Ensifer sp. PDNC004: one gene and its partners. The protein of the gene in region 3 interacts with the protein of the main gene of each other region in a pairwise test. Links are inferred from orthologs where the notes say so. Each region holds a gene or a part of one and is shown on either strand. Other genes may lie near its edges.

What was found.
Region 1: the proteins of dnaQ (region 3) and dnaE interact in binary tests that used the Escherichia coli proteins (3 or more experiments, as listed by UniProt). The link is inferred for Ensifer sp. PDNC004 from one-to-one orthologs.
Region 2: the proteins of dnaQ (region 3) and JVX98_RS21555 interact in binary tests that used the Escherichia coli proteins (3 or more experiments, as listed by UniProt). The link is inferred for Ensifer sp. PDNC004 from one-to-one orthologs.

What each region holds. Positions count from the first base shown.
Region 1 is NZ_CP070353.1:1,472,225-1,477,192, reverse strand. What follows is about bases 692-4,779. They hold dnaE (DNA polymerase III subunit alpha), read left to right. Parts: upstream 692-1,081; coding sequence 1,082-4,579; downstream 4,580-4,779. Other genes in these bases: JVX98_RS15440 (L,D-transpeptidase family protein), read right to left, coding at 4,689-4,779. In the rest of the region: JVX98_RS15455 (DUF5680 domain-containing protein), read right to left, coding at 1-7; JVX98_RS15450 (hypothetical protein), read right to left, coding at 88-663; more of JVX98_RS15440, read right to left, coding at 4,780-4,968. UniProt on the Escherichia coli protein: DNA polymerase III is a complex, multichain enzyme responsible for most of the replicative synthesis in bacteria. This DNA polymerase also exhibits 3' to 5' exonuclease activity. The alpha chain is the DNA polymerase catalytic subunit.
Region 2 is NZ_CP070353.1:2,724,555-2,728,307, forward strand. The notes cover bases 190-3,062. They hold JVX98_RS21555 (DNA polymerase III subunit gamma/tau), read right to left. Parts: upstream 2,624-3,062; coding sequence 755-2,623; downstream 190-754. Other genes in these bases: recR (recombination mediator RecR), read right to left, coding at 190-248; JVX98_RS21550 (YbaB/EbfC family nucleoid-associated protein), read right to left, coding at 392-715; JVX98_RS21565 (HIT family protein), read left to right, coding at 2,831-3,062. Also shown: more of recR, read right to left, coding at 1-189; more of JVX98_RS21565, read left to right, coding at 3,063-3,283; nudC (NAD(+) diphosphatase), read left to right, coding at 3,286-3,753. UniProt on the Escherichia coli protein: Part of the beta sliding clamp loading complex, which hydrolyzes ATP to load the beta clamp onto primed DNA to form the DNA replication pre-initiation complex.
Region 3 is NZ_CP070353.1:2,920,427-2,924,305, forward strand. What follows is about bases 481-3,479. They hold dnaQ (DNA polymerase III subunit epsilon), read right to left. Parts: upstream 2,333-3,479; coding sequence 1,628-2,332; downstream 481-1,627. Other genes in these bases: JVX98_RS22495 (FxsA family protein), read left to right, coding at 481-887; secB (protein-export chaperone SecB), read left to right, coding at 1,068-1,565; coaE (dephospho-CoA kinase), read right to left, coding at 2,325-2,927; JVX98_RS22515 (shikimate dehydrogenase), read right to left, coding at 2,927-3,479. Also shown: JVX98_RS22490 (Tim44/TimA family putative adaptor protein), read right to left, coding at 1-259; more of JVX98_RS22495, read left to right, coding at 390-480; more of JVX98_RS22515, read right to left, coding at 3,480-3,784; JVX98_RS22520 (Maf-like protein), read right to left, coding at 3,777-3,879. UniProt on the Escherichia coli protein: DNA polymerase III is a complex, multichain enzyme responsible for most of the replicative synthesis in bacteria. The epsilon subunit contain the editing function and is a proofreading 3'-5' exonuclease.

The sequences.
Region 1 (4,968 bases), 1.4 Mb from region 3 along the record:
CGGCCATGATTGTTCCTCATACGTTCGCGCAAGAGGATGCAGCGGTCCGTCGAGGTTGTAAAGAACAAATAGGGAACATTCACCCAATTATTGCAGGCCGCAAGCCTTCTGCCCGCGATCGTCGGTCCAGTCCTTGAGGAGGACGAGCTCGCCCTTGGTTTCGACTGGCTTGTCGTTGGATTTGCCCTTGCCAGTCAGCACATTGAGGTCGCATTGCGCGGTGTTGTCGGGATCGAGCGTATCGTAGGACGAGTAGGTGTAGCCCGCCACGACGAAGTCGAAGTTGCGATAGGCGACCGTCAGCTTCTGTTCCCAGCGGTCACGCCCGATGGCATCGTTGTGACTGGTGATGAGCAGTGAGCCGCTGGGCAGCGCTTCGATCGAGGGCGCTTGGCCGACGAGTTCGAACTGACCCCAGACCTTGTTCGGAATGGCCGATTTCAATGCCAGCGCGCCGTTGTCGCCGGTGAGGTAGAGAAGGACGCCGTTGTCCTCGTCGCTGCCTTCGGCCGGTCGCACGATCAGCGCGAGATCGGAAGAACCGTCCTTGTCCCAGTCGCCGGTCGCCGCAGAGACGATACGGGCGGGGTCGATTGCGTCGGCCGCCGAGGCAACGGCAGGAAATAGCAGTAGCAGCGAGGGGAGAATCAGGCGTGCAAGCATGTCGGAGCGCTCCGCGTGGTTGTTCCCCTTGATATGCGGGCGCGGCACTTTCCTCAAGCGGCTTACCCGCCGGTTAACCTGCATTCACGCGCCGTATTAACCATCGTGAACAGAACGCCTGTGTATTGCTTGACGCGTGAACAAAAATGGAACAAAGTAAAAACATAACGGAAAAGGAGCCATGTTATGACTGATTTTGTTCGTGACCTCGCCGCCTTCGCGTCGATGAGCCTGTTCATCGCAAGCATCTCTTTCATCGCGCTCGGCCTCTGAAGGCGGGCGTCGATATTTTCTCTCAAGCACCTCCGCAAAGCGCCTCATCCCCATTGAATAAGGGGGACGACATGCCAGGGGAATCTGGACATGGCGGGTGATAAACGGGATATCCTTCCGAGTGGACAGGAATCAGGGTGCGACAATGGCAGACGACAGCAAGGCAGCATCGAGTGAGGCGCTCGGCACGGATCCGCAATTCGTGCATCTGCGCGTCCACTCTGCCTTCTCCTTGCTCGAAGGCGCCCTGCCGCTGAAGAAGGTCATCGGCAAGGCGGTCGCCGACAACCAGCCGGCGATCGGGATCGCCGACACCAACAATCTTTTCGCAGCGCTGGAATTCTCGCAGAAGGCAGCCGGTGACGGGCTGCAGCCGATCACCGGCTGCCAGCTGTCGATTGACATGGAAGACGAGACCGAGGGGGATCGACGCGGCCATGGGCACCAGCTTGCCAAGCTGCCGTCGATCGTGCTCATCGCGGCGACCGATGACGGCTATACGCGCCTCGTCGATCTCGTCAGCCGCGCCTATCTCAGCGGCGAGGGCAGCCAGGCGACGCGCATCACCCGCTCCTGGCTTGCCGAGTGCGGCACCGAGGGGCTGATTGCGCTGACCGGCGCATCCGGTGGTCCGGTGGATGTCGCCATGAAGACGAGCTCGACGGCGCTCGCCGAAGCGCGCCTCGAAGCCCTGCATGACCTCTTCGGCGATCGGCTCTATATCGAGCTGCAGCGGCATGGTGGCTACGACCGGCGGCACGAAAGCCGGATGATCGAGTTTGCCTACAAGTTCGACATTCCGCTTGTCGCCACCAACGAGGCCTTCTTCCCGTCGCCTTCCGACTACGAGGCGCATGACGCCCTGATGGCGGTCGCGCACAATGCCATGGTTTCGGACGACAGCCGCTTCCGCCTGACGCCGGACCATTATCTCAAGAGCCGCAAGGAAATGGCGGCGCTGTTTGCCGACCTGCCCGAGGCGCTGGAAAACACGCTCGAGATCGCCCGGCGCTGCTCCTTCATGCTGAAGACCCGTGGGCCGATCCTGCCGCGCTTTACCGGCGCGACGGCGGATCCGGAGGAGGCCGAGCGCGCCGAGTCGGACGAACTGCGTCGCCAGGCGGAGGAGGGCCTCGAAGATCGCCTCGCGAGGCTCGGCATGGCGCCCGGCTACACCCAAGAGGAATACCGCGAGCGCCTGGCCTTCGAACTCAGCGTCATCGAGCGCATGAAGTTCCCCGGTTACTTCCTGATCGTTGCCGACTTCATCAAATGGGCCAAGCAGCACGACATCCCCGTCGGGCCGGGCCGCGGCTCGGGCGCCGGCTCGCTCGTCGCCTATGCGCTGACGATCACCGACGTCGATCCGATGCGCTTCTCGCTGCTGTTCGAACGCTTCCTCAATCCCGAGCGCGTCTCGATGCCCGACTTCGACATCGACTTCTGCCAGGACCGGCGCGAAGAGGTGATCCGCTACGTGCAGCGCAAGTACGGTCGCGAACAGGTGGCGCAGATCATCACCTTCGGTTCGCTGCAGGCGCGTGCCGCCTTGCGCGACGTCGGCCGCGTGCTGGAAATGCCCTATGGCCAGGTCGACAAGATCTGCAAGCTGGTGCCCAACAACCCGGCCAACCCGACGCCGCTTTCCAAGGCGATAGAGGAAGAGCCGCGCCTGCAGGAAGAGGCCGAGAAGGAGCCGGTGGTCGCCCGCCTGCTCGATATCGCCCAGAAGATCGAGGGCCTCTACCGCCACGCCTCGACCCACGCCGCCGGCATCGTGATCGGCGACCGGCCGCTGTCGCAGCTCGTGCCGATGTATCGCGATCCGCGTTCCGACATGCCGGTCACCCAGTTCAACATGAAGTGGGTCGAGCAGGCCGGTCTCGTCAAGTTCGACTTCCTCGGCCTGAAGACACTGACCGTCCTGAAGGTCGCCGTCGATTTCGTGAAGCAGCGCGGCATCGAGGTCGATCTGGCGAGCATCCCGCTCGACGATCCGAAGACCTACGAGATGCTGTCGCGCGGCGAAACGGTCGGCGTGTTCCAGGTGGAAAGTGCCGGCATGCGCAAGGCGCTGATCGGCATGCGGCCCGACTGCATCGAGGACATCATCGCGCTGGTGGCGCTCTATCGCCCGGGCCCGATGGAGAACATCCCGGTCTATAACGCCCGCAAGCATGGTGAGGAGGAGGTCGAGTCGATCCATCCGAAGATCGACCACCTGCTCAAGGAAACCCAGGGCGTTATCGTTTACCAGGAGCAGGTGATGCAGATCGCCCAGGTGCTCTCTGGCTATTCGCTCGGCGAGGCCGACCTTCTGCGCCGCGCCATGGGTAAGAAGATCAAGGAGGAGATGGACAAGCAGCGCGCCCGTTTCGTCGACGGCGCCGTCAAGAACGAGGTGTCGAAGCCGCAGGCCGACCTGATCTTCGACCTGCTCGCCAAGTTCGCCAACTACGGCTTCAACAAGTCGCACGCGGCAGCCTACGCGATCGTGTCCTATCAGACCGCCTATATGAAGGCGCACTATCCGGTGGAGTTCCTGGCGGCGTCGATGACGCTCGACATGTCCAACACCGAAAAGGTCAACGACTTCCGCCAGGATGCCAAGCGCCTGGGCATCGAGGTGATCGCGCCGTCGGTGCAGACCTCGTTCCGGCATTTCCAGACGGGCGAGAGCCGCATCTACTACTCGCTTGCAGCGATCAAGGGCGTCGGCGAATCGGCCGTCGAGCACATCGTCGAGGTTCGCGGCGACAAGGCCTTTGCAAGCCTCGAAGACTTCTGCCTGCGGATCGACCCCAAGCTTCTCAACCGCCGGGTCTTCGAAAGCCTGATTGCCGCTGGCGCCTTCGATTGCTTCGGCTATGACCGGGCGGAACTGGTCGGCGGGCTTGATCGCATTCTCGGATTTGCCCAGCGTGCCCAGGAAAACAAGACGAGCGGGCAGAGCGATATGTTCGGCGCAGGTGCCGCCACCGGGCCGGAGCGCATTGCGCTTCCGACCTACACGCCGTGGCTCGCCTCGGAAAAGCTGCACCGCGAGTTCCAGGTGCTTGGCTTCTATCTCTCAGCCCATCCGCTCGACACCTACAATGCGCTGCTCGCCAAGATGCGCGTACAAACCTTCGGCGATTTCGCAGGCTCGGTGAAGAAGGGGGCGACGGCCGGAAGGCTCGCCGGAACCGTGACCTCGAAGCAGGAGCGCAAGACACGCACGGGCAACAAGATGGGCATCATTGCCTTCTCGGATTCCTCCGGCCAGTTCGAAGCGGTTCTGTTCTCCGAGATGCTGCACCAGTATCGAGACCTGCTCGAGCCCGGCAAATCGCTGGTCATGACGGTGGCTGCCGAAGAGCGGCCGGAAGGCATAGGCCTGCGCATCCAGACGCTGCGTTCGCTCGAAGAAGAATCGCTGCAACTGCAGAAGGCGCTGCGCGTCTATGTGCGCGATTCCGGCCCGTTGAAATCGATCGCTTCGCACCTCAACACCAGGGGCGATGGTCTCGTCTCCTTCGTCGTCATCAAGGACAACGGCCAGCGCGAGATCGAGGTGGAGCTGAGCGAGAAGTTCCGGATTTCACCGGAGATCGCTGCAGCACTGCGCTCGGCGCCGGGCGTCATCGACGTCGAACTGGTGTAATCCGAGAGGGGTTCCGCTCGATCGCAGTGGAGCGGCGTCTGAGCAGGTTTGGAACCTCGCGACCGGCGGCCGGACGCTGGTCGGGTGTCGTTTGCCGGTCTGGAGCGGATCAGTCGCCCGGACGTGTCCGGGTGATGGTGATGAAATCGGTGCCCTGACCGGTCTCCAGTCCGCTTTCCATATCGGCGATCGACAGCGATGAGCCTTCGGCGAGCAACGCTTCCACGCGCTTGCGCACATCGTCGGAAATCGTCATGCGCGCGAGCGTGCGCTGGATTCCATTATAGGCGAAGGGATCGGCCTCCATGGAGATGCCGAGGCGCTTCCTCGTCGAGGCGGGCAGGTGGTTCTCAAGCGAGACGCCGAACCATTTGCCTTCGGCACCTTGC
Region 2 (3,753 bases), 200 kb from region 3 along the record:
GAGTGGTCGCGACGCTCGTCGGAACAGACGGTGCAGGGATCGATCGTATCGACATTGCCGCAGCAAGAGCAGATGCGGACCTTGCGGTGCGCTTCGCCCATCGCGTCGGCGAGCGGACCCAGCAACTGGTCCTTCTTCTTGACGAGATGGAGGGCGGCACGCCGTGCGGAGCGTGGCCCAAGCCCCGGGACTTTCGCCAGGAGCTGGATGAGTTTTTCGATTTCGGGGCCGGTGACTCGTTTTGCCATGCGGCGCTTTTAGCCCATATCGGCCCGAAACGGAATCGCCTTCGAAACGCCGTCAACGCGGCATCCGGCGGCTCTCATCGTCGGCATGCAAAGGAAGCGGTCGGCAAGACCGCCCGCTTCCTGAACTTAACGCCTGGAAGCGATCAGAACGGCAGCTTCATGCCGGGCGGGATCGGCAGGCCGGCGGTCAGCTCGCGGGTCTTTTCCGCCTGCACGGCCTCGGCCTTGTCCTTGGCGTCCTTGTGGGCGGCGACGATCAGGTCTTCGAGGATCTCGACGTCGTCTTCCTTGAACAGCGAGGGATCGATCTTCAGGCTCTTGAGGGTGCCCTTGCCGTCGAGGCGAACCATGACGAGGCCACCGCCGGAGGTGCCGTCGACTTCGAGTGCGGCGATTTCCGCCTGCATCTTCTCCATCTTGGCCTGCATTTCCTTGACCTTGCCCATCATCCCCATGATGTCGCGCATCGTCGTCTCCTGTTCTTCTGTTTCTGCTCGCAGACGGGATTATTCGATGTCGTCGCCAGGGACGATATCGCCGTCGGCGGATTCGGCTGTGGCCGGAGCCTGGCTCTCGACCTCTTCTTCAACGGCGCGAATGCGCACGTCGGTGATCTTGGCGCCCGGGAACCGGGCGAGAATGGCGGCGACATCGGGATCCTGGCGTGCGTCGTTGACGCGCTGCTCCTGCGCCCGCTGTTCCGCCTCGATCAGTGTCGGCTCGCCGGCCTCGCGGCTGTAGCTGACGATCCAGTGGATACCGGTCCATTCCTTGAGCTTGACCGCAACTTCGCCAAGCAGGGTCTTAGGCGCGTCGTCCGAGACGTTGACGTCGAGACGACCGGGCTCGATCCGCACGAGCCGCAGGAAACCGCGCACGAGCGTCTTCAGCTTGATGTCGCGGTTCTTGGCGCAGAGATCGGCGATGTCGGCGATCGAATTGACCGGCACCGACGGCTGCGGCTTGGCCGCAGGCGCCGCCATCGGGCGTTCTTCGATGCGGCCGACGGCAACCGCCTGGGGTGCTACGTCCGGCACGGCGCGCAGCATGGTCGCGCCATTGCTCGTCGGGCGTTGCACCGGCATCGGCTGCGATGCCTGGGCCGACACGGACACGGAAGCCTGGGCCTGAGCGCCGCCGCCGCTTCCACCCGAAGGTCCAGGACGAGCGCCGCCGCCTTCATTGCCGGAAAGCTCCAGCAAGCGCCGCGCAGCCTCTTCCGGCGCCGGCAGATGCGCCGCATGCGCCAGGCGGATCAGCACCATTTCGGCGGCACCCGCCGGGCGCGACGAGCTTTCGGCTTCCGGAATACCCTTGAGCAGCATCTGCCAGATGCGCGACAGCGCGGTGACCGCGACGCTTTCGGCGAAAGCAGCACCGCGGGTGCGCTCGATCTCGCTCAAGGACTGGTCGTTGACCGCCTCGGGCACGTATTTCATTCGGGTGACGAGATGGGTGAAATCGGCAAGGTCGGTCAAGACGACCGTCGGGTTGGCGCCGGCCTCATACTGAGCCGTGAATTCCTCGAGGGCCGCGGCGACATCGCCTTTGACGACGTGTTCGAACAGATCGACGATGCGGGCGCGGTCGGCAAGGCCGAGCATCGAGCGTACGGTCTCCACCTCGACGGCACCGCCGCCGTGGGCGATCGCCTGGTCGAGCAGTGACAGGCCGTCTCGGGCAGAGCCTTCGGCGGCGCGGGCGACCATGGCGAGCGCCTCCGGATCGAAGGGGACGCCTTCCTTGCCGAGGATCGTCGAAAACAGGCCGACGAGATCCGATGCGCTGATGCGGCGCAGGTCGAAGCGCTGGCAGCGCGACAGAACCGTGATCGGCACTTTGCGGATTTCGGTGGTGGCGAAGATGAACTTCACGTGCTCCGGCGGCTCTTCGAGCGTCTTCAGCAGGCCGTTGAAAGCCTGGGTCGAGAGCATGTGCACTTCGTCGATGATGTAGACTTTGTAGCGCGCCGAAACCGGGCGGTAGCGGACCTGCTCGATGATCTCGCGGATATCGTCGATGCCGGTGTGCGAAGCGGCGTCCATTTCGATGACGTCGACATGACGTCCATCCATGATCGCCTGGCAATGTTCGCCGGGAACGCGCAGGTCGATCGTCGGCCGGTCGATATCCGGCGTCTTATAGTTCAGCGCGCGAGCGAGGATGCGGGCGGTGGTGGTCTTGCCGACCCCGCGCACGCCGGTCAGCATATAGGCCTGGGCGATGCGACCGGTTTCGAACGCGTTGGTGAGCGTGCGCACCATCGGTTCCTGTCCGACCATCAGGTCGGAGAAATCCTTGGGGCGATATTTGCGCGCCAGAACACGGTAGGCGGCTGGTTTCTCAACGGATGAAATGGACGTATCGTCGCTCATCGACCCTGCCGCTGTTCGAACTCTTGTCCCGACAGGACGGAAAAGGTGGGAGGCTGGCACGATGACCCGTGCCGGAGCTCGTTGGGGCTGCTTCCTTCCGGACCTGACCCGGTTGGCGAGTGGCTCGTCCACCACCAACCTCCCGGCTTCCATATCGGCAATATCGAAAGCAAATGCAAGCCAAGCCATCAAAAAACTGATATCGATATGCAAAACAAAGCGAATCCGCCATTCTCAATAGCCAAGGAGAACCCGTTGACGACCTTCACCCTCGACGAGCGGCTCGAACGCGACGGCATTCCGATCGCCTCGATCGGGCTTTGCCAGATGCGGCTGATGAACGACCGCCGCTGGCCCTGGCTCGTGCTCATTCCGCAGCGTGAAGGCATCTCCGAGATCTTCGACCTCACCCCGCTCGACCAGACGATGCTGACCTTCGAGACGACCATGGCGGCAACAGCGCTGAAGAAGGTCACCGGCGCCGAGAAGATCAATATTGGCGCGTTGGGCAACATCGTCCGGCAGCTTCATGTGCATATCATCGCCCGCAGCGACGGCGACCCGAACTGGCCGGGGCCGGTCTGGGGCTTCGGCAGGGCGGAGCCGTGGGACGAGAAAGAACATCAGGCCTTTGCAGCCCGCATTCTGGAAAACCTCTGAACATGACGAAATCGATCTTTGACCTTCGCAGCCCGCATCCAGAGCCAAGCACCCTCGTCGCCTTCTCGGAGAATCATCTGGATCGCCAGTCGGAACACCGGGCCGACGATTGCGTCGAAGTGGCGCTGAAGCACCCCGGTGCGCACTTCCTCGCCTTCTCCGGAGCGAAGCTCATCGTCAAGCATGACGAAAAGATCATCGACCCGCTGTTTGCGCCTTATGAGCTCGAAGGCCTCGAGCCCGTTCTCGACGAGACGATCCTGCTCGGCTACCTCGCGAACGGCGAGCCACGGCTGGCCGTGCCGACGGGTCTCACCGAAGAGACGATCACCGAGCCCTTCAAGATCGCCGATGGCCGCACCCTCTATCGCCAGCAGATGCTGCCGGAGGAACTGCTCGGCCAGTTCGCGCAAGGCTCGAGCCTGATTACCTGGAACGCCAACAACCGCTTCTGCGGCCGCTGCGCCGGC
Region 3 (3,879 bases):
TCAGCGTCGTTCCGGTCTTGGCGAAGGCGTCGATCGCTTCGTAGCGGTTCGCTTCTTCGTCCGCATTCTCGCGGCGCGGCAATTGCACGACCTTGCCCTTGTCGCCGTTATCCGGCCCCTGACTCATGTCGCGTGGCGAATACGGATCGAACGGCGGCCGCTCGCTCCCGGTCCGTCGGCCCAAGACGCTGCGCAGTTGCAGGAAAATGACCACCGCGGCGATCAGGAAAAAAAACGTGATGAAGTCAAAAGAGCCCATTTCCACCCGGAACCGCTGTTAGAATTTCTCGTGGCTATTCCATATAGTCCGCAAGAATAGATCATTCAAATGGCGATGTCGCACCCTTAGACGGGGATGTGACACCAGGTTACATTTTCGGGCAGCATCGATGCGTTCATTTCTTATCCCCCTTGCCATCCTCGGGCTTCCGCTGGCCGAGATCGCCGGTTTCGTTGTCGTCGGCCGAGAGATCGGCCTCCTGATGACGTTGCTTCTGGTTCTTGCCAGTGCATTTGTCGGCGTTATCCTGCTGAGAGTCCAGGGATTTACCGTCATTCGTCGGATGCAGGACGCCGCGCGCAACGGCAGCGACCCGGGCCGGGAGGTGCTTGGCGGCGCATTGTTGTTCGTCGCGGCGATCCTGCTGGTGGTACCGGGCTTCGTCAGCGACGTGATCGGCCTCCTGCTGTTTTTGCCTTTCGTGCGCAATGCGGTTGCCGGTTTCCTGCGCAAGCGAATGACGATCGTGACCACTGCTTCCGGTGCCGGTTGGACACGGCCGCGCGAACGGGGCCCCTCGCCGCGGGTCATCGATCTGGAAGACGGCGAATTTTCGCGGACGGACGACGAGGACCCGCCGCCGGTCGGCGATCGCCGCCGGCCCTAGCCAAGGCCATGCCGGCAGAATGCAGGAACGGCACGCTATCGCCCATATTCCGGAGCATTCTTTCAGCTCTCCGCTTGGAGCGGAAAGCCGCGCTTCCGCTGGAAAGCGCCGGGCCCGCAGGGTTGTAAGCCCTAGGCCGAAATGCTAGATGGCCTCACCTATTTTTGTCGAGGAACCCTTATGACGACTGATACCGCATCCAACGGCAACGGCAGCGCGCAGCAGAGCCCGACGCTGAACATCCTCGCCCAGTATATCAAGGACCTTTCCTTCGAAAACCCGGGCGCGCCGCGTTCGCTGCAGGCCCGTGACAAGGCGCCGGCGATCAATATCAACGTCAACGTCAATGCAAACCCGCTCGCAGAGAACGATTTCGACGTCGTGCTCTCGCTGAACGCAGAAGCCAAGGACGGCGACCGCGTTCTGTTCAACGTCGAACTCGCCTATGGCGGCGTCTTCCGCGTTGCCGGGTTCCCGCAGGAGCACATGCTGCCGCTGCTCTTCATCGAGTGCCCGCGCCTGCTGTTCCCGTTCGCCCGTCAGATCGTTGCCGACGCAACCCGCAACGGCGGCTTCCCGCCGCTGATGATTGACCCGATCGACTTCGCGCAGATGTTTGCCCAGCGCATGGCCGAAGAAAAGGTTCGCGCCCAGGTTTCGAACGAAACCGCAAACTGATCGAATTTCAGATTGCTGAAACGAAAAGCCCGGCAAATGTGCCGGGCTTTTTCGTACCTGCCTCATTCCTGAGGTTCGTATTTTGTCCAGATCGCCTTGGAACCGATCTTTGCGATCAACGCCGCATGGGCGGCCAGGTCAGCCTCCGAGAGCCGGTTCGGCAAAGGGCGCGGCCGCTGGCCGATAAGGATCGGCGCGTCGTCGAGTTCGATCGCCTGATCGCTCGATTTGCTGGACACGAGACCGAGGGCCGCCTGACGGCCGCCGATCATCTCGATATAGACTTCCGCCAGCAGCTCGGAGTCGAGAAGCGCGCCGTGCTTGGCGCGGTGCGAATTGTCGATGCCGTAACGACGGCAAAGCGCGTCGAGCGAGTTCGGCCCCATCGGATGTTTGCGGCGGGCGAGCGCGAGCGTGTCGGTCACCCGCTCGATGGCGATCGGCGGCATGCCCAGGCGCGCAAACTCCGCGTTGATGAAGCCTATGTCGAAGGTGGCGTTGTGCGCGACCCAGCGGGCATCGCCAAAGAACGCGAGGATCTCCTCGACCACATCGGCAAAGGGCGGCTTGTCCTTCAGGAACTCGTCGGTGATCCCGTGGATGGCGAGTGCATCCGGGTGAACCTTGCGGCTGCCGGGATTGACGAAGATGTGCAGCGTGCGGCCGGTCGGGAACTGGTTCTCGAGCTCGACACCGCCGATTTCGATCACCCGGTCCTCGCGATTGTCGAGGCCTGTCGTTTCCGTATCGAAGATGATCTCACGCATCCGCGTCTCCGTTGCTGGCTGCGAGTTGGTCGACGACGGCCTTCACCTGGGCCCGGGTGACGTCGAAACTGTCGCTGGTATCGATGATGTAGTCGGCGCGTTTACGCTTTTCGCTGTCCGGCACCTGCCGCGCAAGGATCATCGCAAGTTTTTCCTCGGTCATCCCTGGGCGCTTCAGCGCCCTTTGGCGTTGCAGCTCGGCCGAACAGGTCACGACGACGACGTGATCGACCCGCTTTTCCGCGCCCGTTTCAAACAGAAGAGGAATGTCGAGGACCACAAAGGGCGCATTGGCGGCGCGGTTTTCCGCAAGGAACTCCTGCTCCTTGCCGCGCACCAGCGGATGGACGATCGCCTCAAGTTCGCGCAGCCGTTCCGGCGCCTGAACGAGCTGGCGCGAAAGTTCGGCGCGATCGACCTTTCCATCTCTCGTGCTTCCGGGAAAGGCCGCTTCCACGGGTGCAACCGCCTCGCCGCTATAGAGCTGATGCACGACCTCGTCGGCATCGTTCACCGGCACCCCGAAGTCGCGAAACATCTGGGCAGTCGTCGACTTGCCCATGGCGATCGATCCGGTGAGCCCGAGGATAATCATCAGTGCCTGTCCATGTCGTCGATAATCAGTTGTCGAAGTGCGGCGTCCACCGTCGGCCGACAGCCGAACCAGAGTTCGAAGCCGGGCACCGCCTGATGCAGAAGCATGCCCAGACCGTCGACGGTCGCAAGGCCTTGCGCCTCTGCCTGCGCCAGCATCGGCGTCTTCAAGGGAACATAGACGATATCCGTGACGATGGCGCTCGAAGACATGAGACCGAAATCGATTGCCGGTGCTTCGCTGCCGTCCATGCCGAGTGAGGTGGTGTTGATGAACAGGCCTGCGCCGGTCATTGCGTCCTTGAGTGCGCCCATCGGGTGGGCTTCGACCGCCGGGCCGAACCGGTCGGCAAGTTCCTGCGCCCGTTCGACGGTGCGGTTGACGACATGGATCGTCTTGATGCCACGGTCGCGAACAGCCTGGATGATCGCCCGGCTGGCGCCGCCGGCGCCGAGGATGACCGCCGTCGACGTTTTGTCCCAACCGGCCGCCCGCTCGTCGAGGTTGGCAACGAAGCCGCGGCCGTCGGTGTTGGTGGCATGCACCTTTCCGTCCTGAACCCACAGCGTGTTGGCAGCGCCGAGTTCCTGGCTCAGCTCATCCGGCTGATCCGCCAGCCGACAGGCCACTTCCTTATGGGGAATGGTGACATTGCCGCCGCTGAAACCGGATGTCCCATCCTTGAGGCTGGCCACGAAGGCGGCGAAGTCTTCGGGCTTGACCTCATGGGCGCGGTAGCTGCCGGGCAGACCGAGCTTTTTCAGCCAATAACCATGGATCAACGGCGACCGGGAATGCTTGATCGGGTAGCCGGTGACGAAGGCGTGGTTAACAAATGTTTCACGTGAATCACGCATCGATCGTTCCCAGTTCGCGAAGTTTGGAAAGCAGCGGCAGCATCGGAAGACCGAGGATGGTGAAGTAGTCGCCCTCGATCTTTTCGAAGAGCTGG